DNA from 4 places in the Shewanella sp. Arc9-LZ genome. Region 2 is predicted to be linked to each of the others. Evidence: predicted binding sites of a transcription regulator. Region 2 holds the regulator's gene; each other region holds the start of a gene.
What was found. Region 2 encodes sigma-54, which starts transcription at its own class of promoters, with help from an activator protein. Its sites were predicted from a motif close to GTTGGCACGNNNNTNGNNT; they were not measured.

Region 1: a site for sigma-54 is predicted at 2,619-2,637, ahead of GUY17_RS05730 (CmpA/NrtA family ABC transporter substrate-binding protein). Genes of this name have one in related genera too.
Region 3: a site for sigma-54 is predicted at 3,674-3,692, ahead of norV (anaerobic nitric oxide reductase flavorubredoxin). Genes of this name have one in related genera too.
Region 4: a site for sigma-54 is predicted at 3,462-3,480, ahead of nirB (nitrite reductase large subunit NirB). Genes of this name have one in related genera too.

What each region holds. Positions count from the first base shown of each region.
Region 1 covers NZ_CP048031.1:1,323,556-1,329,516, reverse strand. Annotated here, with positions in the region: gene GUY17_RS05740 (ABC transporter ATP-binding protein) at 1-29, opposite strand, end outside; gene GUY17_RS05735 (ABC transporter permease) at 40-972, opposite strand; gene GUY17_RS05730 (CmpA/NrtA family ABC transporter substrate-binding protein) at 1,045-2,442, opposite strand; gene GUY17_RS05725 (sodium ion-translocating decarboxylase subunit beta) at 2,823-3,953, opposite strand; gene oadA (sodium-extruding oxaloacetate decarboxylase subunit alpha) at 3,963-5,741, opposite strand; gene GUY17_RS05715 (OadG family transporter subunit) at 5,755-5,961, opposite strand, start outside.
Region 2 covers NZ_CP048031.1:4,168,181-4,174,141, reverse strand. Annotated here, with positions in the region: gene GUY17_RS17960 (HPr family phosphocarrier protein) at 286-561, opposite strand; gene rapZ (RNase adapter RapZ) at 582-1,445, opposite strand; gene ptsN (PTS IIA-like nitrogen regulatory protein PtsN) at 1,442-1,885, opposite strand; gene hpf (ribosome hibernation promoting factor) at 1,888-2,175, opposite strand; gene GUY17_RS17940 (RNA polymerase factor sigma-54) at 2,201-3,685, opposite strand; gene lptB (LPS export ABC transporter ATP-binding protein) at 3,828-4,559, opposite strand; gene lptA (lipopolysaccharide transport periplasmic protein LptA) at 4,556-5,137, opposite strand; gene lptC (LPS export ABC transporter periplasmic protein LptC) at 5,124-5,684, opposite strand; gene kdsC (3-deoxy-manno-octulosonate-8-phosphatase KdsC) at 5,681-5,961, opposite strand, start outside.
Region 3 covers NZ_CP048031.1:1,931,539-1,937,499, forward strand. Annotated here, with positions in the region: gene GUY17_RS08250 (endonuclease/exonuclease/phosphatase family protein) at 1-54, shown strand, start outside; gene GUY17_RS08255 (DUF1971 domain-containing protein) at 366-701, opposite strand; gene norW (NADH:flavorubredoxin reductase NorW) at 962-2,107, opposite strand; gene norV (anaerobic nitric oxide reductase flavorubredoxin) at 2,104-3,609, opposite strand; gene GUY17_RS08270 (PH domain-containing protein) at 4,044-4,412, shown strand; gene GUY17_RS08275 (GNAT family N-acetyltransferase) at 4,609-5,133, shown strand; gene GUY17_RS08280 (hypothetical protein) at 5,122-5,271, opposite strand; gene GUY17_RS08285 (hypothetical protein) at 5,304-5,615, shown strand; gene GUY17_RS08290 (GNAT family N-acetyltransferase) at 5,637-5,961, shown strand, end outside.
Region 4 covers NZ_CP048031.1:2,998,735-3,004,695, reverse strand. Annotated here, with positions in the region: gene GUY17_RS12850 (molybdopterin-dependent oxidoreductase) at 1-642, shown strand, start outside; gene cobA (uroporphyrinogen-III C-methyltransferase) at 642-1,526, shown strand; gene GUY17_RS12840 (glycosyl transferase) at 1,519-2,739, shown strand; gene GUY17_RS12835 (ANTAR domain-containing response regulator) at 2,727-3,419, shown strand; gene nirB (nitrite reductase large subunit NirB) at 3,662-5,961, shown strand, end outside.

The DNA.
Region 1 (5,961 bases), 2.1 Mb from region 2:
ACGCCGCTAATCTCTAAAAATGTGCTCATGTTGTTACCCTCATTGATCCCAAGATACCCAATGCTGTAAGGCCAGAATGCCTCGGTCTAATAAAAAGCCAATAAAGCCAATAACAACCACCGCGGCCATAATTCGCGCTAATGAATCAGAACTACCATTTTGAAATTCATCCCAAACAAATTTTCCAAGCCCCGGATTTTGCGCCAGCATTTCCGCGGCAATCAATACCATCCACGCGACCCCTAGGGATAAGCGCATACCGGTAAAAATCATTGGGATAGATGCTGGTAAGACGATTTTTTGCACATGGGTTATTGCCGATAACCGCAATACTTTGCTGACATTGATGAGGTCGCTGTCGATACTCGTCACGCCGATTGTAGTGTTGATAATCATTGGCCAAACACTGCACAAGGTGACCGTGAGCATGGAGTTAATAAATGATTTAGACACTAGCGGATCCGGCGAGACATACAGCGCACTGACCACCATGGTAACTAAAGGCAACCAAGCGAGTGGCGATACGGGTTTAAAAATTTGAATAATGGGGTTAATTGCTGCCTGCAAACTGCGACTTAACCCCATCCAAATCCCCAATGGAATAGCAATAATGGCCGCTAAGATAAAACCACTCATGACGGTAATTAGACTAGTGACAATTTGATCCCAAAAAGTTTCTTTACCTGTGTAAGCACGTACTTTGGCGACATAACTTGGATCGTTAGCAACACGCGCCTCATTTCGTGTTTCTTGACGTTGATAAAAAGCCTCGGCCTTTTCGCGCTCAGTTATATGCTCCTGATACAAATTGTCAAATTGCGACACGACAGCAACCGGTCCCGGAAACTTACCTAGAGAGGTTTCAATACTATTAGCTGTCACCGCCCACAGAGCTAAAAATATCGCAATGCCGATAAACGGTAATAGTATCGCCCTACTTAACTCGGCTATTTTCAGCATAACAACTGCCATGTTGCCTCGTTCAATTAAGCGATTTTGTGCAATAGAATAAAGACTGTTCATCCAAGACTCCTTAACGGGTTGTTACAGCTTGTCGCCTTGCTTTAATCCAATTACAAATGAATTAATGTAAGCATTAGGCTTGCTGCCGTCATAAACTAAGTTATCAATAAAGTGAGTTTGCGGTGCTTTGAAACCGGTTTCTTTACTGAAATCTGGAAAGTCAGCTGCGGGGATGAGCTTATCGTCGATGAGTGATTGCGCGGCTTTAGCATAAATATCTGGACGATAGACTTTTGCGGCGATGTCTTTATACCAATCGTCAGATTTATCTTGTTCAATTTGGCCCCAACGGCGCATTTGAGTTAAATACCAAATCGCATCTGAGTAATATGGATAAGTTGCGTGATGCCTAAAAAATACATTGAAGTCTGGAACCGCGCGCTTATCGCCTTTTTCATATTCGAACGTACCCGTCATACTATTAGCAATCACCTCATAGTCAGCACCAACATAATTAGATTGAGACAGTATTTTTACCGCTTCTGGGCGGTTAGCATTGTTATTGTCGTCTAACCATTTAGCGGCGCGGATCAACGCACGAGTAAGGCGTATAGTGGTATTTGGATATTTTTCGGCAAACTCGGCTGTAATACCAAACACTTTTTCAGGATTATCTTTCCAAATTTCATAATCGGTCACCACAGGTACACCAATGCCTTTAAACACAGCTTGCTGATTCCAGGGCTCACCAACGCAATAGCCATTAATTGTGCCCGCTTCCAGTGTCGAGGGCATTTGTGGGGGCGGAGTTACCGACAGCAAAGCTTGTGCATCAATCTGCCCTGATGTATCTCCTTTATGAGGTGCGTAAAACCCAGGATGAATCCCACCAGCGGCTAACCAGTAACGCAATTCATAGTTATGTGTAGAAACCGGAAACACCATACCCATATTAAATGGCTTACCAGCCGCTTTAAATTCTTCTACTACGGGCTTTAATGCATCAGCTTTAATGGGATGAACGGGAAAACCGTCTGCCTGTTTAGCAATGTGCGGCTTCATTTTGGCCCAAACGTCGTTTGATACCGTAATTGCGTTACCATTTAAATCCATCGAAAATGGGGTAATAATGTGCGCTTTAGTACCGTAACCAATTGTTGCAGCAATAGGTTGACCCGCTAACATGTGGGCCCCATCTAATCGACCATCAATCACACCATCGAGTAACACTTTCCAATTTGCCTGCGCTTCAATCGTGACGTATAAACCTTCTTCTTCGAAATAACCTTTTTCATAAGCAACCGCAATAGGTGCCATATCAGTTAATTTGATAAAACCAAACCTGAGCTCTTCTTTTTCAGGAAAGCCCACTTCGGCACTTACAGTGTTGATACACAAACTTGCCCCAATACTGACCCCCAGTAATAAAGACTTAATCTGCTGAGTTAACGATATTTTCCAGTTCATATTTTTCCCCATTATGAAAATTGACAATAAAAAAAGGCGCTTCGGATATCCATTTAGGAATATCTCGATAGCGCCTTTGCTAAAATTGAATTTATTAAATATTATTTATCAGTCAGTTAGTTGTAAAATTGATAACCTGTACTGTCTAAAAAGACTTGATATGGCTCATCAAATATACAACCTTTGCTATCCATTTTTCATGCCAAAACATTAACAGGTTGATTTTAAATAACTTTAATTTTAACAATTAAGTAACGTAATGCTACGACAGTGCAATAAAACAGTTTAAGTGCACCAATATGCATCAAAAGAGGTATAAGTAATTTTGTACCAGTAGATAAAAACAAAAAAGCCAACGCAAAGGCATTGGCTTTTGAATCATCTGGTAAGTTTTAGCCTAGTACTGCCAGCAAAACACCTGCAGCAACAGCACTGCCTAGCACACCTGCTACGTTAGGTCCCATAGCATGCATGAGTAAGAAGTTTTGGTTGTTAGCCTCTAAACCTACCTTATTCACTACTCGTGCAGCCATTGGCACAGCAGAAACGCCTGCTGCACCGATAAGTGGGTTAATTTTTCCGCCAGAGAGCTTACTCATTAATTTAGCCATCAATACCCCAGAAGCAGTACCAATACTAAACGCAACCGCGCCAAGGATTAAAATACCTAGCGTTTCGATACGCAGAAATTGATCTGCTGATAGCTTAGACCCAACAGCAAGACCTAAAAAGATAGTCACTATGTTGATTAACTCGTTTTGCGCCGTTTTCGATAAACGATCCACTACGCCCGATTCGCGCATTAAATTGCCCAAACAGAACATGCCAATTAATGGGGTTGCTGCAGGTAAAAATAAAATGGTTAATCCTAGCACCATCAGTGGAAAGATAATCTTCTCTTTCTTACTGACTTCACGCAATTGTTCCATTTTAATTTCACGTTCGGCTTTAGTGGTTAGCAGTTTCATGATCGGCGGCTGAATTAATGGCACTAACGCCATGTATGAATATGCAGCAACAGCAATCGCCCCTAACAATTCAGGCGCTAGTTTAGAGGCTAAGAAAATTGCCGTTGGACCATCTGCTCCACCAATAATGGCAATAGCTGCAGCATCTTGCATACTAAACTCAAACCCAGGTACCCAATTTAAGGCAATAGCACCAAGTAAAGTGGCAAAAATCCCAAATTGCGCCGCAGCCCCTAACAATAGTGTTTTAGGGTTAGCAATTAGCGCACCAAAATCAGTTAATGCACCCACCCCCATGAAGATGAGCAATGGGAATACCCCAGTCTCAATCCCGACATGGTAAGCGTAATACAGTAAGCCACCTTCATCGGTAAAACCTGCATTAGGAATGTTGGCTAATATGGCGCCAAATCCGATAGGTAATAACAATAACGGTTCAAATCCTTTAATTACCGCTAGAAATAACAATAAACAACCAACAGCCATCATTAGCAGTTGGCCACCAGTAAAGTTAGCGACACCCGTTTCAGCCCAAAAAGCCAATAATCCTTCCATTTCGACCTCTTATGCTAATGACAACAATGTTGAACCTACAGTTACACTGTCACCCTGCTTAACCGCTAACTGAGTTACAACACCATCTTGTTGAGCACGAATTTCGGTTTCCATTTTCATCGCCTCCAGGATAATGATCACTTCACCGGTTTTAACCGCTTGACCATTACTGACTAACACTTTGAAAATATTTCCCGATAACGGCGCGGCCATGGTGCACTTAATCTCACCCGTAGGCGCTGAGGCGACCGTTGCAGACGCTGCCGTAATAGGTGCAGCTGATGCTGGCGCGATGTGACCAATCTCACCACCTTCACTCACTTCGACCACAAAATGTTGACCATCGACATCGACGGTATAGGTTTGTGGGCCTTTATCGGCTTTCACTTGTAAATCATCTGCACTTGGGACAGGTTCAAACGCATCCGGATTGCCGCGATTTTTAAGAAACTTAAGACCAATTTGATTGAACAACGCATAAGTCATTACATCGTCATCTGATTCTGCAGCTAAACTAAAGCCCTGCTCTTTGGCGGCTTCGGCAAGCTCGACACGTAATTTATCTAATTCTGGTGCAATTAAATCGGCTGGGCGACACGTAATTGGCTGTTCGCCTTTTAGCACTCTGGCTTGTAGTTCTGCATTAACTGGCGCTGGCGTCGCACCATATTCACCTTTTAGTACACCTTCGGTCTCTTTGGTCATCGACTTGTAACGCTCACCCATCAGCACATTGATCACCGACTGTGAGCCAACAATTTGCGATGTTGGGGTAACGAGAGGTAAGAAACCAAGATCTTCACGTACCCGCGGGATCTCTTCAAGCACGGCATCCATTTTGTCTGCTGCGCCCTGCTCTTTTAATTGATTTTCCATATTGGTTAGCATGCCGCCAGGTACTTGAGCACGTAAAATACGTGAATCAATGCCTTTTAGTGCACCTTCAAAACGGACGTATTTTTTACGCACTTCACGAAAATAGGCTGCTATCTCTTCTAGCAACACCATATCGTAACCGGTTGCCCTGTCGGTATCTTCAACCATTGCCACTAACGTTTCGGTAGCGCTGTGGCCGTAGGTTTGGCTCATTGAAGATATTGCGGTATCAAGCACATCAACGCCCGCTTCAATCGCTTTTTGATATGTAGCGCTGCTTAGGCCCGTTGTAGCATGACAATGCATCGACACCATTAAGTCCGTTTGTGATTTTAAGCGGCTAATGAGGTCATAAGCTTGCATTGGCTTAAGTAAACCCGCCATATCTTTAATACATAAAGAATCTGCGCCCATGTCTTCTAGGCGTTTAGCCATATCAACCCAAGTATCAATGTTGTGAACAGGGCTAGTGGTAAATGAAATGGTGCCTTGGGCATGGCCGCCCACGTTTTTAACCGCTTTAACCGCGGTTTCAAGATTACGGACATCATTCATTGCGTCGAAGATACGAAATACATCAACGCCATTGGTATGAGCTCGTTCTACAAAACGCGTAACGACATCATCAGCATAATGTCGATAACCTAATAAATTTTGGCCTCGAAGCAACATTTGTTGCGGGGTATTAGGCATGGATTTTTTCAATTCGCGAATACGATCCCATGGATCTTCGCCTAAATAACGAATGCATGAATCAAAAGTTGCGCCGCCCCAAGACTCAAGTGACCAGAAGCCTACTTTATCTAATAACGGTGCTATAGGTAACATATCGTCAATACGTAAACGTGTTGCCAATAATGATTGGTGTGCGTCACGCAGGACGACATCGGTTAATGCTAATGGCTTGCTCATAATGACTCCAAATTTATTTCGCGCGGTATTGATGTATCGCAGAGGTAATAGCGGCAACCAACTTAGGGTCTAAGACGGTATGTTTAGGCACATTAGCACTTACCGTTGCTAGCGTAGGAACCTCTACTGGGGCCGGAAAAAGCTTGGCAACAATGCCAATACCGATGATTAAGATACTCAAAAAAATAAATACTAAGCCCATGCCCATTACCATAATGCC
Region 2 (5,961 bases):
GATCCGTTGCTAGAAGCGGTAATGTCTTTATCATGTTAAACGCCAACTCCCGCAGAATGAACTGATACTAATGAGATTGGTATCAACTGCGAGAGATAAACCTAAGGGCTAATATTTTTGAGGGACTGATGTCTACTGGTGATCATCAATGTCGTGACAGTTTGGTTAGTATGGCCTAGTCATTTAGAGGCCGCATAAAATAAGGACGACGGTGGCTTAAAGCATGAGTAACTTGCAGCTATTCACACATTACAGGCTATTTATAAATTCAATGCGATTAAAAAATTAACAAGATTCATCAAATTTAGCATTAATGAGATCACACACTGCGTTTAATGCTACTTCAGCATCTGGGCCTTGAGCTGTCACCGTAATCATTTTACCGATACCACTTTCAAGCATTAATAGCCCAAGTACGCTAGCTGCGCTGGCGTTTTTTTCGCCTTGAGTTAAGGTGATGTTAGCATCAAAATCCGCCGCTAACATCGCGAGTTTTGTGGCGGCACGGGCGTGTAAGCCCAATTTATTTGAAATGGTCACTTGGCGTTCAAGTTTGATCATTGACGCGATCCTATGCTCACTTAGTTATTAGTATCACTGATATTTAATTCTCTGTGGCGAGCATTAACCGTGTGTTTACTGCCTTGTCGAAATCGTTTTGCTAATTGATCTGCAATATATACCGAACGGTGCTGACCACCAGTACAACCAATCGCGATGGTAAGGTAACTGCGATTGTTACGTTCTAAATGCGGCATCCAAGTTTCAAATAGGTTTTCAATTTGCCAAATAAATTTATTAACTAATGGCTGACGACCTAAAAATTCTTGTACGGGCTCGTCTAAACCCGTAAATGGACGCAGTTCTATTTCCCAATGTGGGTTGGGTAAAAAGCGTACATCAAACATAAAATCTGCTTCTGTCGGCATGCCGTGTTTAAAGCCAAAAGATTCAAAGTTAATCACTAACTCTTTATCAACACTGCCTAATAATATTTGCCTAACTTGGTCGCTTAATTCGTAGATATTTAGCGCAGAAGTGTCGATATAGTGATCAACAATTTTTGCGATAGGCTCAAGTAAACGGCCTTCTAGTTTTATCGCTTCTTGCAGTGAAATATGATTTTTAGATAACGGGTGTAATCGACGTGTTTCGCTGTAACGTTTAAGCAATACTTTGTCATTGGAATTTAAAAAGAAACTGATAATTTCAGTGTCATTCTCAAGTAGTGCCAATTGGTCTTGAAGCACTTTACCTTGTTCTGCAATGTTACGAACATCAACGCTAATCGCAACCAAATCATTACTGCCTTTAAGCTGGGCTAATAATGTGCCAATGAGTGGTAAAGGCAAATTATCAACACAATAATATCCTAGGTCTTCTAATACTCTCAGGGCAACGGATTTCCCTGAGCCTGAACGTCCCGATACTATAACTAGTTTCATGCAGTAATAACCTGATAAAGTTCTGTTGCGTCGTGAGTTTTACGAAGCTGTTTCAATATTTGCTTATCGCTTAACTTTTGGGCCATGCTCGATAACGTGCCTAAATGTTGTTGGCACTGGTCTGCAGGTACTAACAAAGCAAATAAAAGATCCACGGGTTGCTTATCGATTGCATCAAAGGCAATGGCTTCTTCACATTTAATAAATATCGCGATAGGGTGATCGATGGTCGTTAATCTACCATGAGGTATCGCAATGCCATTTCCTATACCTGTGCTACCCATTTTCTCTCTCGCTAACAGGCTTTCAAAAACCTCTTGCGAAGACAGGGTTGGGTACTGGGCAGCGACTAAATTGCTGATGAGTTCCAGTACTTTTTTCTTACTGCCCGGTGTGGCACAGGTAGTGCATTCCGGCTGCAGAATGGTACAAAGTTCCATCGTTAGTGTTTTGTATTCTTCTCTTTGTGTTTAATTACCTGACGGTCGAGTTTATCGATCAGGGCGTCTATTGCAGCATACATATCAGTACTTTCTGACATTGCAAAAATTTCTGCGCCATTAATGTTGATTTTGGCTTCTGCTTTTTGTTGTAATTTTTCTACATTGAGCACAACGTGTACATTATGGATCTGATCGAAGTGTCGTTCAAGCTTTGAAAATTTACTGTGGATGTATTCACGTAAAGATTCTGTTATTTCGACATGACGTCCAGTCAGACTTATTTGCATAAAAAATCCTCCATTGCCTAGTAGGTTATAAACTCTTACGTTGGTTTGAGGGCGGGATCATCATTGCTTCACGGTATTTTGCTATCGTACGACGAGCAACGTTTATGCCCTGTTCTGCCAGAAGCTGAGCCATTTTACTGTCACTCAGTGGTTTTTTCTGGTTTTCTGCGGCAACCAGCTTTTTGATAAAAGCACGAATGGCCGTTGATGAGCATTCCCCGCCATCGTCAGTACTGACATGGCTAGAGAAGAAGTATTTTAGTTCAAATAAACCTCGAGGGGTGTGCATATATTTTTGTGTGGTGACTCGTGAAATGGTCGATTCATGCATTTCTACAGCTTCAGCGATATCATTGAGCACCATAGGCTTCATGGCTTCTTCGCCATATTCAAAAAAGCCTTGCTGAAATTGCACAATGCAATTTGCCACTTTAAGTAAAGTATCATTACGGCTTTCAATACTTTTAATAAACCATTTAGCCTCTTGCAGATGGCCTCGAATAAATTGACTATCCGACGGGTTTTTACTGCCTCTAGCCATGGCTGCATATTGCTGATTAACACCAATTTTAGGCATGTTGTCTGGGTTTAACTCTACTACCCAACGGCCATTTTTCTTTAATACTGTGACATCGGGAATCACGTATTCATCATCCATGGGGGTAATTAATAAGCCCGGACGAGGATTGAGTGTCTGGATTAGAGTGATTGCGTCACGTAACTCATTTTCTTTTAGTTTTGTTTTTCGCATCAATAATCTGAAATCACGGCCAGCAATTAACTCTAAATAGCCTTTAATTAACAAACGGGCATTATCGATATGGGGTGTGTCGTTAGAGTATTGCGCTAATTGAATAAATAGGCATTCACTTAAATCACGTGCAGCAACACCCACAGGGTCAAAGTGTTGAACGCGTTTTAATACCGCTTCAACCTCATCGAGTTCCACATTTTCATCACCCATGGCTTCGAGAATATCTTCGGTACTTTGGGTTAGATAACCGCGTTCATCAATGGCATCAATAATGGCGGTGGCAATGGCGAGATCTGTGTCTGAAAATGGAGTGAGATTTTTTTGCCATTCTAAGTGTTCGTACAAACCTTCAGTAGTTTCACCTTGAAAGGGCATGTCGTCATCGCGCATGCTTGCACTGCCTGAACCTGACATAGGTGAGGCTGTGTATACTTCATCCCATGTGGTATCCATGGCTAAATCATCCATGGTTTCTTTGGTCATGGATTCTGCTATGTCGACGGTGGAAGTGTCTTTTTCGACATTAACAATACTGTTGTCACTAAAGTCTGTATCCGCTTGGTCGCGGTTTTCTTTTAAGGAGTCTTTTGCTTCAGAAAACTCATCTTCTATTTCAAGCAATGGATTTGAATCTAATGCTTGTTGGATTTCCTGCTGTAGCTCCAATGACGATAATTGCAGTAAGCGAATGGCTTGCTGCAATTGTGGGGTCATGGTTAAGTGTTGACCCATTTTAAGTTGGAGTGACGCTTTCATTTACCGCTTATCCCTAGATGATTTTCCATAAAAATGACAATCTCGAACTGTAATAGATTGCCATAAACATCAATGACATTTAACGTTGTTTAGGTATCGTTCAATGAAATGAGTTAGCTAGACTAAAAGGCCAGTAAAGTAACTATAGCTTGAATTGTTCACCTAAGTACACAGCTCGAACTTGTTGATTACTTAATATCTCATCTGGTGTGCCTTCGGCAATTAAATTACCCTGGCTAACGATATAGGCTCGCTCACAAACGTCTAGCGTTTCACGTACGTTATGGTCGGTAATTAATACCCCTAAACCGCGGTTTTTAAGTTGTTGGATGATTTTTTTAATGTCGATGACCGAAATAGGATCAACACCAGCAAAGGGCTCATCAAGCAAAATAAATTTTGGATTAGCAGCTAAAGCGCGCGCAATTTCAACACGACGACGTTCACCACCCGATAACGACATGCCTTGGCTGTCGCGTATGTGAGTAATGTGGAACTCTTCGAGTAGGTGCTCAAGCTGTTCAATACGTTGGTCTGTGCTGAGCTCTTTGCGAGTTTGCAGTACGGCCATTATGTTGTCGTAAACGGTGAGCTTGCGGAAAATACTGGCTTCTTGTGGTAAGTAACCTATACCTTTGCGGGCGCGCAAATGCATTGGATCGGCAGTAAGGTCGTCATCGTCAATCAATATTCGGCCTTTATCGCTTTTTACTAAGCCGACAACCATATAAAAGGTGGTGGTTTTGCCTGCACCATTGGGGCCTAAAAGACCGACAATTTGGCCGGTTTTAACCGTTAAACTCACATCTTTAACAACTTGACGAGCTTTATAGCTTTTAGCTAGATTTTCAGCGGTTAAGGTAATTTGGGTCATGGTTTGATCTGCTTGTTAACAGGAATTTCAGGGAGTTTTTGCTTTGGCGCCGACTCGTCTTGGAAATTCTCTGGTTGAATGATGGTGATTACCCGATCTTGCCCTGTACCAGTACTTTCGGCAATCAGCTCTTGAGCACTGATGTTGTACTTGATTTTATTACCGGTAACCTGGCTACCTGATTGATCCAATTTGGCGTTGCCAGTCAATGTGAGTGTAGTGGTGGCAAGGTCATAGCTAATTTCGTTAGCACTTGCGGTACCAATTTTACCGTCATCTAATTCTTGTGAAAATGTAGCCGGGGTGCCAGTAGCAATTAATCTCTTACTGGTGGTGTTTTCAGGGGTAAACGCCCGTAACTGATCTGCATTGATATTAATCGTGCCTTGGACAATCGTTACCGGACCATTAAAAACAATTTGATTATTCTTAATGTCGGCAGACTGACTGACTGAAGCGATTTTCAATTCTTGTTTCAGATCCCCTTGTTTCGCTATGGCAGGCAAACTCAATATACAAAGTATGCTACTTAATAACATAACATTGGCGCGAGTGTGGAGACGATTAATGTGGCTCATATGTTCCTTCTACCTGGCTTAGTAGCGATAATTTTTGCGAATTCAAGTCAGCATGTAGGCCTAAACCTTGAATAATAAACCCTTTACCTTTGATGTACACCATCTCTTGTGAGGATCCTATCATAGTGGTTAAATCCACCGTAATAGCTTGGGTACTCAGTGACTGCAGGGGTTCTTCTATATCAATGGCATCAATAATAACATTATTTTCTAATGTGACTTTGCTGGTATTTTTATTCAATTGCCCACGGTCTGCACTTAATTGCCATTGTGCTTTACCGTTTTCAGGGTAAATGAGGTAAATCGGTTTGGTAAAGTGAGTGATGTCACTTGAGGCGTAATGCTCCATGTGTTCGGCGCTGACTCGACTTTCGACGAAACCTAGTTGATTGAATTCTGTAGTGCGTAGGTTATCTGCAACAAAATCTGGGCGCTCAATACCGCGTATTTGTACCGCGTCCATTTCACTGCGTTTTACTTGTGCTTGCCAGTACAATATAAAAGCAAGCCCAAAAAAAGCAATAATACCTAGCGTGACTCTACTCATATACTCATACCATGAGCACTGGCAAATTTATCTTGGCTTAATAGTAATAAATCGGTGAGTTCACGCAGTGCGCCGTGGCCACCATTGAGGGTGGTTGTCATATGGCACTGTTGTTTGACAAACGGATGACCATCACCGACACAAACGGCTAGTCCTACGGCTTTCATTACAGGTAGGTCTACCATGTCATCGCCAATGTAAGCCACTTCATCAGCAGTCACATTATAGAGCGACAATAATTGCTCAAAAGGCTCAAATTTATTATCAATACCTTGAT
Region 3 (5,961 bases), 2.2 Mb from region 2:
AAAAGCTCAGACCATTATCCTTTGTTAGCGCAATTTAGATTAGGCGAAAGTTAACGCTCATCGTTTATGACGGCTATTAACTGATTAAAGTTGTGTTAAAGGTCATAAAGACCGCATGGGCTCGCTCAAGATTAATTGATTGGTGCGGCTGACAGGCACATCAATGTTAAAATCGATTCACAGTCATTTTTCAATTCGAGTAAAATAACCTTTAACGATTTAATGTGTGTTTTGTGCAAGTTAAAACGATAAGAGCATAATACATTATGATCTTATCGTTAATTAACCCGCTGATTAAACGACTATATCAGTAGCTTGATATGTCTCTCAATATTGATTTTTTTATCTGCCACAGCTTCAATTAATTATTTCTTATTAAACATCGCTTGGCCGGTTTTATCTTTTTCAGACCAGAAATTAAGATTGAACTGGGCATCAGGGCTTAATTCAATACGATGCCAGTACTCTGGTGGGCTAGTGGCAAATTGGCCTGCTTTGATCACCACTTTTACTTCTGGTTCAGTTGCTTCGCTGTCTGCAAAACCAAAATACGTGACCACACCTTCCATTACACATAACTGGCCGAATACACCTTCGGCGGTATTGTGGTGAGTCAGTAGCGCATCAGGCACATTTTTAGTGGTGAAAAATGGCGTAGAGCGTTGAATTGTCCAGTTTGCTGGGATACGTTGATGAGACATAATGTTCTCCTAAATAACCTGAACTCGGGATAATAAACGCCTTTCAAACAGCCCTTTGCCCTGCTAACTGCGTTGAATCGACTTACAATAGGCTAGCTATTGACGCGTCAATTCGCCTTGTTCGCATAACCAATGACAAGCTTGAAAGTGAGGAGGGTTAACATGCTGATTTTAAATAGCATAAGTTCATCCCTTATCCCAAATTCAGGTTAAGTTGATTGATGAGTAGGCTTTATGAGTAAAGCCTACTCGATAAAATACTAAAGACTTGCTGGTAAGGCTCTGAGTAGCGGGAAGGTATTGTTCATGTGGCCTTCTGTTACCACAAAACCGATTATCTGTTTTTGCTCATTGTACGCTTTTACTGAGCAACCCAGAGCATCAATATCAACCTGCCACGATGCAACGTCAATTACGGTATTCCCGCCTAATTGAATGGGCATTTGCGGTGTTTTAACTTTGACTAACATAGCCGGTAGTTTCAAATCTGTCGGTTGGCCTAATAAGGTTTTCGCTAACGCATTGGCGCTTAACATAATGGGCTGCAAGTAGGACATCACCTTACCATTGATTTCGGCGCAATCTCCTAAGGCATAAACATTGTTCGCTGAGGTTTGCAGTTGCAGATTAACCACTAAGCCATTATTGACTTTGAATCCTGACTTTCGTGCTAAGCCAACATTAGCCTTTAATCCCGCAGCTGAAATAACACAATCGACAATATGGGTATTACCACAACTGAGTGTGGCACAAATACCTGATTCAATTTTGTTTAGCGAACTAATGGTACGGCCAAACTCAAATACAACACCGTTATCGACCATCTTCTTTTGTAAAACACTGGCGACTAAATCTGGCAGCATGGTTGCCATCACGCCGTGACTTGGATCAACCACCACGACGTTTTTACCGCTGCGATTAAGATCCATGGCTATTTCAGTGCCGATAATACCCGCTCCAATAACCAAAACACGTTGTGCATTTTGTAGTTGCAGCTGCGCATTATTAAACTCACTAAGACTGTTTAAGGTGACCACACTGTCTGTTGCGTTACCAAGCATTGATGGCACAAAGGTTTTTGCTCCTGTTGCTAGCACCAGTTTTGTATAAGGGTAAGCAACACCTTCAACAAACACCGCTTGCTGTTCACTATCAATGCAATCAACCTTGGTAAAAGCATGCAGAGTAATATTATTCTCGGAGGCAAACTCTTGTGCAGTAAGGCGGATTAAGTCCGCACTGTTTTGCTTGTTACTAAATACATGGCTCAAGTCCGGTTTATTATAATCGTGGCCTTCATCAAGGGTGAACACGGTTATCGGTAAATGCTTATCTGTGCGTCTAATGGTTTTGATTAGTTGGTATGAGCCAAAGCCGCTACCGATGATAATGATGGGTGCGCTCATGATGCTTTCCTCTCAGCGATAGGGACAAAAACATCTTTGCCAAGGCCGCAATCTGGGCAAAGGAAAAAGTCTGGCACTTCGCTCCACGGTGTACCTGGTGTTACATCTTGATTAGGCTCACCCAATACTGGCTCATATACCCAATTACACACAGTGCAGAGCATATTTTGTGAATCACTCATTGCCGTCGCTGTTGTACATGTCGGTTTGGTTGCTTGAGTTGCTTGAGTTGGCTTAGTGGTTACAGTGGCTTGAGCGCTCTTAGCTAGCGATGCCGGTGAAATGGATTTTACATTACTTAAATCATGCCATGCCCAGCTTTTAGCTATCTGGCGACCGTGCTCACGGCATTCGCGCATCGCTTTACCATCTGGTCGCCATTTTGCTTTTAAGCCGACAATGGTTTCAAATCCGGCATCTGTAAGACGGGTGTGAATACGGTCAACGGCGCCGCCGTTCCAGCCATAACTTCCAAATGCTCCGGCTTTTTTATCTTTAAAGCGCAGGCCTGTGATCTCTTCTAGCATTCCCGCGACTTTCGGCATCATGACATTGTTCATGGTTGATGAGCCTACCAAAATACCTTTGGAGCGGAACACGTTGGCTAATATGTCATTTTTATCATGACGGGCCACGTTAAACACTTTAACCGACACAACAGGGTCAACGTCGTGGATGCCTTGAGCAATGGCATCGGCCATCATGCGGGTGTTATTAGACATCGAATCATAAAAAATGGTGATTCTGTCTTCCTGATAGTTATCTGCCCATTGCAGATATTGATGAATAATCTGTGCTGGGTTGTCGCGCCACACTACGCCATGGGCGGTAGCAATCATGTCAACGGGCAGGTTAAAGCTTAGCACCTCGTTAATTTTGGCGGTAACCAGCGAGCTAAACGGGGTTAAAATATTGGAATAATAGCGTAAACATTGATCCATCAATTCAATTTGGTCTACTTCGTCATTAAACAAATGCTCATCGCAGTAATGCTGACCGAACGCATCATTGCTAAACAACACAGCATCTTCCGTTAAATAGGTCATCATGCTGTCAGGCCAATGCAACATAGGAGTTTCAATGAACACCAGCTGCTTACCGTTACCAATGTCTAAGGTATCGCCGGTTTTAACAATATTAAAATTCCACTCTGTATGGTGATGTAAGCCAGTAATAGAGTCGATAGCATTTTCGGTACAGTAAATCGGGGTATTGGGAATTTTAGCCATTAAAGCCGCTAAGGCACCTGAGTGATCTTCTTCCGCATGGTTAATGACGATGTAATCAATCTTATCGAGATCAATTTCCATCTCAAGGTTTTGGATAAATTGCAGGCTGAAACGATGGTCAACAGTATCGATTAAAACATTTTTCTGTTCACGAATAAGGTAACTATTATAACTGGTGCCTTTGGTGGTTTTATATTCAGTACCATGGAAGTCCAATATTTCCCAGTCACGTTGTCCAACCCAATCGATGTTATTTTTAATGTGAATTGTCATATGTACACCTGTAATAAATTAGAAGTTAAAGTTGATAGAGATATTTCAAAAGTTAACTTCGTTATTGCAGAGTGCATGCCAACTGTTTATCTTATTGATTATATGCAGGTAATGTATATTTAGTGAATTTTATTGGTGTCATAAAGACATGCTGTATATTGTCAATATGACGCTAAGTTGTCATATTGACTTCTTGTTGTGTTCTAAAACGACATTATTGATGAAATGCCAATCACAGGCTTTATCGCTATTTATCAGCTAATACAAACTGAGATAAATGCTTGCTTCAGTTGCATTTTGTAATGTAATTGTTATTACATTAAGCTAAGGCTATTCACTAGAATACGATAACCACGAAATTTACTGAGCTGTTTATGTCGTAAAATTTGTATTAATTCAATCCCTTTGGATGTCAGATGTAAAAAGGATGTTAGATGATAGATTTTAATAATAAAGGTTTTTTCAAACTGAAGCAGAATTCTGATTTTGCAGACAAAGCCCGCGATTTACTTATCGATGATGAACGAGTCATTGATTCATATAAATCCATGCGTGATGGTGTCATTTTTACCAGTAAAAGAATTATCGCTGTTAATGTTCAAGGCATTACAGGAAGTAAAAAAGATTTTACATCTTTGCCTTACAAAAATATTGTCGCTTACTCAATTGAAACATCGGGGACATTCGATCTCGATTCCGAACTAGAAATATACTTTTCAGCGATAGGCAAAGTTAGGTTTGAGTTTACTGGTAAGGCCTCAATGCTGGAGATATCAAAAATAATCTCAGGTTATTTATTATAGGTCTGCAAATGCCGCTATTGTCAATAATTGCTTAATAAATTGATAATTTCAACAAACGAACCATTAAGGTTTAATCTGTTGTAAAATATGAGTTTAGTCTAGAATTTAATGCTGAAACTGAGGAGTGTTAAGTGGGTCGTTTCGTCAGTTATCTGGCGTCGAGAAAGACTAAAACGTGAGGTGTAAAATTGTAAATATGGCTAATGTTCAAATCAGAGTGTTGCTGATGAGTGATTGGGAAATCTATAGAAGGTTACGTTTATTAGCATTACAAGACTCGCCAGATTCGTTTGGCTCGACTTATGAACGAGAAGCTGAATTTACCGACGAAGAGTGGATTTCTCGTCTTAATGCAAGCAATCGAGCAAAGCATGCATTGCCACTGATCGCTGAACTTGATGGCGTCGCTGTAGGCTTAGCATGGGGACAGATCCATAGTTCTAGTTCTAGTCCTATGAATACTGATGCTGCACATGTGTATCAAATGTGGATGTCACCACGCGCGCGCGGATATGGACTTAGTAAGTTATTACTGAATAGCATTATTGATTGGGCCAAAAAATCTAATCGAAAAGTCGTTTGCTTAGAGGTTACTATTGCTAACGAGGCCGCTGTTAATCTCTATAAATCAATTGGTTTTGTTGCTGTTGGTGAAACACAGACTCTACGAGAGGGTAGTGCATTACTGACTCAAACCATGATACTGGAGTTATGTGGTTAATAAATGAGTCATGTTCTCAATAAAATCGACGTTTTCAGCAAAATAGTTTTCAGTAAAATCGTTTTCAATAAAATCTAGGTGACACGACTCACTTTTAGGGTATTGTCGCAACGGTTTAATTAACCACGTTTCGCTCATTAACTGAGTGGCTTTTACAATGGAGTGTAAAAATGAATGAATCTCAAGCAGATAATATTATCCAATCTTATGAAACGGATAGCATTACCGCTTTACGTTCAGATTTAGATAAACTGAGACCCAAACCATATACTTGGTTAATCCAATGGCTGATGTGTTTGGCGACTATTGGCGCTATTTTATATATTGCAAAAGTAGACCTATTAGTAGAACAAAATTTTGTGTGGTTGCTACTGTTATTTGTCGCGATTGGCTTTAGCCATCGAGATGATTATTTAGCTCATAAACGTATCGATTTGGTGATTAAACTACTCGATAAAAATGCATTTCATAAACGGTCATAGTTCAAAAGGAAGCCTTGGCACATGGATATTATGATTGATGATTTACAGGGCTCTGGCGTGGTTGAGTTACTGCAAGCACATTTGGCTGACATGTATGCAACATCGCCACCGGGTAGTGTTCATGCATTAGATATTGAAGCCTTAAAACATCCATCAATTACTTTTTGGTGTGCCAAACAAGGTGACATAGTACTTGGGTGCGTAGCGATAAAACAGTTAACGCCAACCCACGGCGAAATTAAGTCTATGCGAACGGCTGCAATGGCGAGAAACCAAGGAGTAGCATCGGCATTGTTATCGCACATATTGGGCGTAGCTAAGTCTTGTGGTTATCAGCGGTTGAGTT
Region 4 (5,961 bases), 1.2 Mb from region 2:
CCCGTGACATTAACCCCTGTTGAACTTGCGCTGCAAGGGGTGGTTTTTGGTCAACACGACTCTTCTGCTCACGGGCTATGTTGGCAAGTTGCACAAACGCTAGAGAACGGAGTGTGTCATCACATCGGTTTTACGGATACCGACGACGGCTTTGCGTATCAAGCGACGGTGCATTCACTTAAGTGGACTTTAACGGTAGATGGCCAGCCTTTATATATCCAATGCAATATGGATAAAGGATTACTTAAAGCATTAAAAGTCTTGTCTCATACTCAAGTCAATGTGGCCCTATATCAGATGAATGATTTTATTGGTAAGCCTGTCGATAAACAGTTAATTAAGCAGCTACATCAGCAAATAAAAGCCGGAAATAGTCCGTTAATCTGCGCTTGTACAGGGGTAACCGAAGCGAACATTAACGACGAAATCAATCAACAATTTAACGACCAAGTGATGAGTGACGGTTTAGCGAATATCAGTTTTGAGCAGGCGTTAGATAGCACCCAGTTATTACTCGGTTGCGGCCGTCAATGTGGCAGTTGTCATAGTGAAGTTAAACAGTGTGCCAAGCAAAGTTGGCAAGACGCCTTATCTTATTCCGGCATTGAAGATCAACAATCAGTAGCAGAGGACGTAGCCTAATGAATACCGTAGAAGCAATGATAAAAGGTCGTCAACCTATAAGTACTTTAGGACATGCGGCGAATGAATTACACGCGGGTGATGTGGCTATTGTCGGTGCGGGTTGTGGTCAATTAGAGTTAATGACGCTCAAGGCCGCTAGAATTGTTGCACAAGCTGAGGCGTTGGTGTTCGACAGTCTGGTCAGTAGTGACATTTTGACGTTAGTGACGCCAACTTGTCAGCGTCATTTTGTGGGTAAACGCTGTGGTCAGCAGAGTAAAAAGCAAGACGACATTAATGCCTTATTGCTGACATTAGCGCAGCAAGGATTAAAAGTGGTGCGATTAAAGGGCGGCGATCCGCATATTTTTGGTAGAGGTGCAGAAGAAGCACTTTACCTTGCACAAAATGGTATCCGTTCGCAATTTATTGCTGGTGTTACCGCGGCGTTAGGTTGTGCATCAAGTACCGGAATTCCATTAACGTATCGTGGTATGGCTCGCAGTGTTACGCTGATCACCGGCACCAAAATGACCGATGCCGATAATGCAAATGCACCTACGCAGTGGCAAGCATTATTAGCAGCGCAATCAACCTTGGTGTTTTATATGGGTAAAGAACAAGCGGCAAGCATTTCAATTGGATTACTCGATGCTCAAAGTGCCGCTAATCTGCCGGTAGCATTTGTTACCAATGGTGGAAGACCGAATCAAATTGTTACTTATGCCACAGTCGCTTCTATGGCCGATGCCGCGTTAACCATTAAAGACTCTGGGCCGACGTTAATCATCATTGGTGAAGTGGTGTCTGTTGGTCAACAGCTGAATGCTTTGCTTGCCGATATTGATGTCGCTGCAACACAAACCTCATTTGAATATGGGCGTGAGGCTTTATATGCCTAAAATTGGTGAGTTAACGCTGACATCCGTGGATGAGTTTGACTTTCGTTTGCTGATAAAAGCATTAGGTAAGGGCGAAAAAGGCTCACGTGCATTAACGTTTGATGAGGCATGTTTGCTGCTTGAAGGTTTTGCCAAAGGAAAAGTATCGCGTGTGCAAATGGCCAGTGCCATGATGCTCATGCGCGTGCGCGGTGAAACGACTGAAGAAATAGCAGGGATGGTGGCGGGCTTACGTCGCACTGTCGATAAAGGTTGGCATTCGCTGGCAGTAGATATCGATTGGCCAGTATATGCGGGCAAGCGCGAGCAGTTACCTTGGCTTCTACTCGTTGCTAAGTTATTAGCGAAACAAGGTGTTCGGGTGATGTTACACGGTGACAGCCAAGCGTTACCTCATCGCCGTCATGTTGAATCATGTTTAGCATCACTTAATATTGCGTGTTGTACATCATCACAAATGGCCAAAGTGGCATTACAGTCAGATAATATTGTTTATGTCCGAGCGGGTGACTTAGCACCAGTGTTAGATGAGTGTCGTCAATTACATCAAGAATTAGGTCTACGCAGTTTGATTCAAACCGCAGCGCGTTGCATGAACCCAACTAATGCACCAATAAGCCTTCGCAGTTATTTTCACCCTGGGTTAGATGCGGTACACCAAGGAATATGCGAAATTTTATTTGAGAAAAGCGAATATCACGCCGGCAGTGTGGCTATTTTTAAAGGCTTACAAGGTGAAACCGAGTGTAATCCAAGAGTGGCTACCACGATAACTGTCGTCAACGGACAGACAGATAATATAGCGGTATCGAGCTTATCTATCCCTACGTTATTAGAAGGCTTTTCTGGTGCAAAAGTGGGTCAAGCTGAATTATCTAGCGACATTCTTGCGCTGTTATGGCGCGAAAAAGAGCCTTTTTCTGCTGATGCGCTGACATCATTAATGTCGCGCACCATGATTGAGCAGGCGCTTAGCAGTATGACGGCAACGTTGGCTGCAGTATTGTTATTACTTAACCACAAATTAAATACAGCGATTATTCCACAGGAATCAATTTCACCAGAATCAATTTCACAAAAATCAAATTCACAGAAGATTATGGCAGCGGAGCAAGCCGTTTACTTGAGTCAACAATGTTGGGCAAACCGCTTCAGTTCAACAGACAATCCATTAGCCAAATGGCTGAACGAGGAGTGGTTATGCGCAGTTTAATTTTTTGTGACCTGAGTTTTTCAGCTGTGCCAGTGGTCGATTGTGAAGTTGTAAAGTACCAAGCTTGTTTGGCAGCGTTTGGACATGTCACGGTGTTAACTTCTGTGAGCCAAATTGAGCAACGATTACATCAACAAACATTTGATACCTTGTTGATATTAACCGACACATTGCACGCTCAAATCCAAGGACTTATTCAGCGTACATTAACCAGTAAGCCAATGGTGATAGTTGTCAATGCCAAAACATGGCAGCAGACAGCATTAACCGAGTTACTTGATTGCGGTCGCATCACTTTTATTCCTGAGATGTTAAGTGTTAATCGTTTAACCAGTGTCATTAGTTTGGCCCAAGCACGTTTTAATGCTGCGAGTAAAACACTCGCCGAATTTAAGAAACTGGATGATGAAATCCGCAGTATAAAACTACTTAGTCAGGCCAAGCTTATCGTTATGCAGCAAGGGTTCGATGAAACCAAAGCGCACCAGATTATTCAACAACAAGCGATGCAAAAAGGTTTGTCATTAGCTCAAATGTCAGCGCAAATTATTGCTATTGTGACTCAGCATCATGGTAAGTCAAAATCACTAAACACCGCAGTGAACAACGATGGTGCGCCTCACTTTGGTGCGGTTGTGACCAAGATGGACAACAGTAGAGCGTTTAGTAAAGGCTGTTGATTTTTTAAGGCTAATAAATCAATAGTTTAAGTCTTTTTTGTAGTTGGCATAGAGCCTGCAAACAATACATATAATGAATAAAGTATCAGATTGACGATAGTGTGAATGGCAGCAATTAACGGGGTCGTTTACCTCAACAATTTATTTTAAAAATTTGGATCTCAACAGGCAATGGCGCCAACTCCTTAAGCGGAGTTGGCGCCATTTTGCTTTTTACGGTCCAAGGCATGAAGGAGTTGGATATGGCAGTCTCAAAACCCAAGTTAGTGGTCGTTGGTAATGGCATGGTTGGTCATCATTTTATTGAGCAAGTGTGCAGTTTAGGTCTCAATAAAACGTTTGATGTGCACGTGTTTGGTGAAGAGCCGCGTCCAGCTTATGACCGAGTGCAGCTGTCAAAATATTTCGAGACCGGTAGCGCCGATCCACTGATGTTAACCAGCGCGCAAGATTATCAAGATTGGGGCATTACGCTTCACTTAAACACACCTATTACGGCAATTGATATTGCCGCCAAAACGGTGACTAGCGCGCAAGGTGATCATTATTCTTATACCCGCTTAGTGCTTGCAACGGGATCATTTCCATTTGTGCCACCGATACAAGGTAACGATCGTGCTCAATGCTTAGTGTATCGCACCATTGAAGATCTTGAATCGATTCAGGCCGCAGCTCAAAACAGTCAAGTTGGGGTGGTTGTTGGTGGTGGACTATTAGGTTTAGAAGCCGCCAATGCCATGATGCAGCTCGGGGTAAAAACCCACGTTGTTGAGTTTGCACCACAATTGATGCCCGTTCAGCTAAATGATAAAGCGGGTGAATTACTGTGCAGTAAAATTGAACAGCTCGGCGTGAGTGTACATACTTCAAAAGCCACCACTGCGATTATTGACGGTGAAACGGCAATGCACCGAATGACCTTTAATGATGAGTCTTATCTTGAAACTGACATGATTGTGTTTTCTGCCGGTATTCGTCCACAAGATTCATTAGCTCGAGTTTCAAATATCTGTATCGGTGAACGTGGCGGCATTGAAATTGACGATTACTGTTTAACCTCAGCGCCCGATGTTTATGCCATCGGTGAGTGTGCGTTATGGCAACAAAAAATATTTGGTTTAGTTGCACCTGGTTACCAAATGGCCCGAGTGGTCGCTTCGCATATTGCTTCATTAACATCTAATAGCGTGTCGCAGTCATTTACCGGCGCAGACATGAGTACCAAACTTAAATTATTGGGTGTTGATGTGGCCGCTATTGGTGCTAGCCGTGGTTTTGATAACGCACAGTTTGTTGAGTTATCTGATAACCAAGCGGGTATTTATAAAAAATTATGGTTAGACGAAACCGGTAAATTTTTAAAAGGTGCAGTGCTGATTGGTGATAACAGCGATTACAGCCGCTTGCTTGATAGCTATTTGTCTCAAGACGAGATTGAAGGTTCCGCAGTTGAGTTATTGCTAGCCGGTGCAGAAAACGAAGCCGATTTAAAAGACACTTCTATAGTGTGTTCTTGTCATCAAGTAACCAAGGGCGACATTGTTGGGGCCGTGACCGCTGGCAACCATAAAATCGCCGAGATTAAAGCATGTACCCGTGCGGTATCGGGTTGTGGTGGTTGTGCGCCGTTAGTTCAAAAAATTATTGATCAAACCTTACAAGCTGCAGGACTCGATTTTAATGCCGGAATTTGCGCCCATTTTGATCATGACCGACAAGCCTTGTATCACTTATGCCAAGTCGAAGGCATTAATGATTTTAATACCTTAATCACTCAGCATGGAAAACCTTCAGCTAGTGGTCATACATATGGCTGTGATATTTGTAAACCTGCCGCCGCGTCCATATTTGCTAGCTTACAAAACCAATATGTGTTGAATCAAGATAGCAGTCATGTGCAACTGCAAGACACCAATGATGCTTACTTAGGCAACATCCAAAAAAACGGCACTTACTCTATTGTGCCGCGAGTCGCTGGTGGTGAAATTACCCCAACTAAGCTGATAGCCATGGGCCAAATTGCCCAAGAATATGACCTCTATACCAAAATAACCGGTGGCCAACGTATTGATATGTTTGGCGCAACGTTATCGCAGCTACCCGAAATTTGGAAAAAACTCATTGATGCTGGTTTTGAAACAGGCCATGCCTACGGTAAATCATTGCGCACGGTAAAATCCTGTGTTGGCAGCACTTGGTGTCGTTACGGGGTGCAAGACGCCGTTGGTTTCGCGATTGATTTAGAAAACCGTTACAAGGGCTTACGCAGTCCACATAAATTAAAATTTGCTGTGTCTGGATGTACTCGTGAATGTGCTGAAGCACAAAGCAAAGATATTGGCATTATCGCAACCGACAAAGGTTGGAACTTGTATGTTGCTGGCAATGGCGGTATGCGCCCCCGTCATGGTGATTTGTTTGCCACTGATTTATCCACTGAAGATCTCTATAAATATATCGATCGCATTTTGATGTTCTATGTCAAAACTGCAGACAAATTACAACGAACCTCGACTTGGATGGATTCATTAGAAGGTGGTCT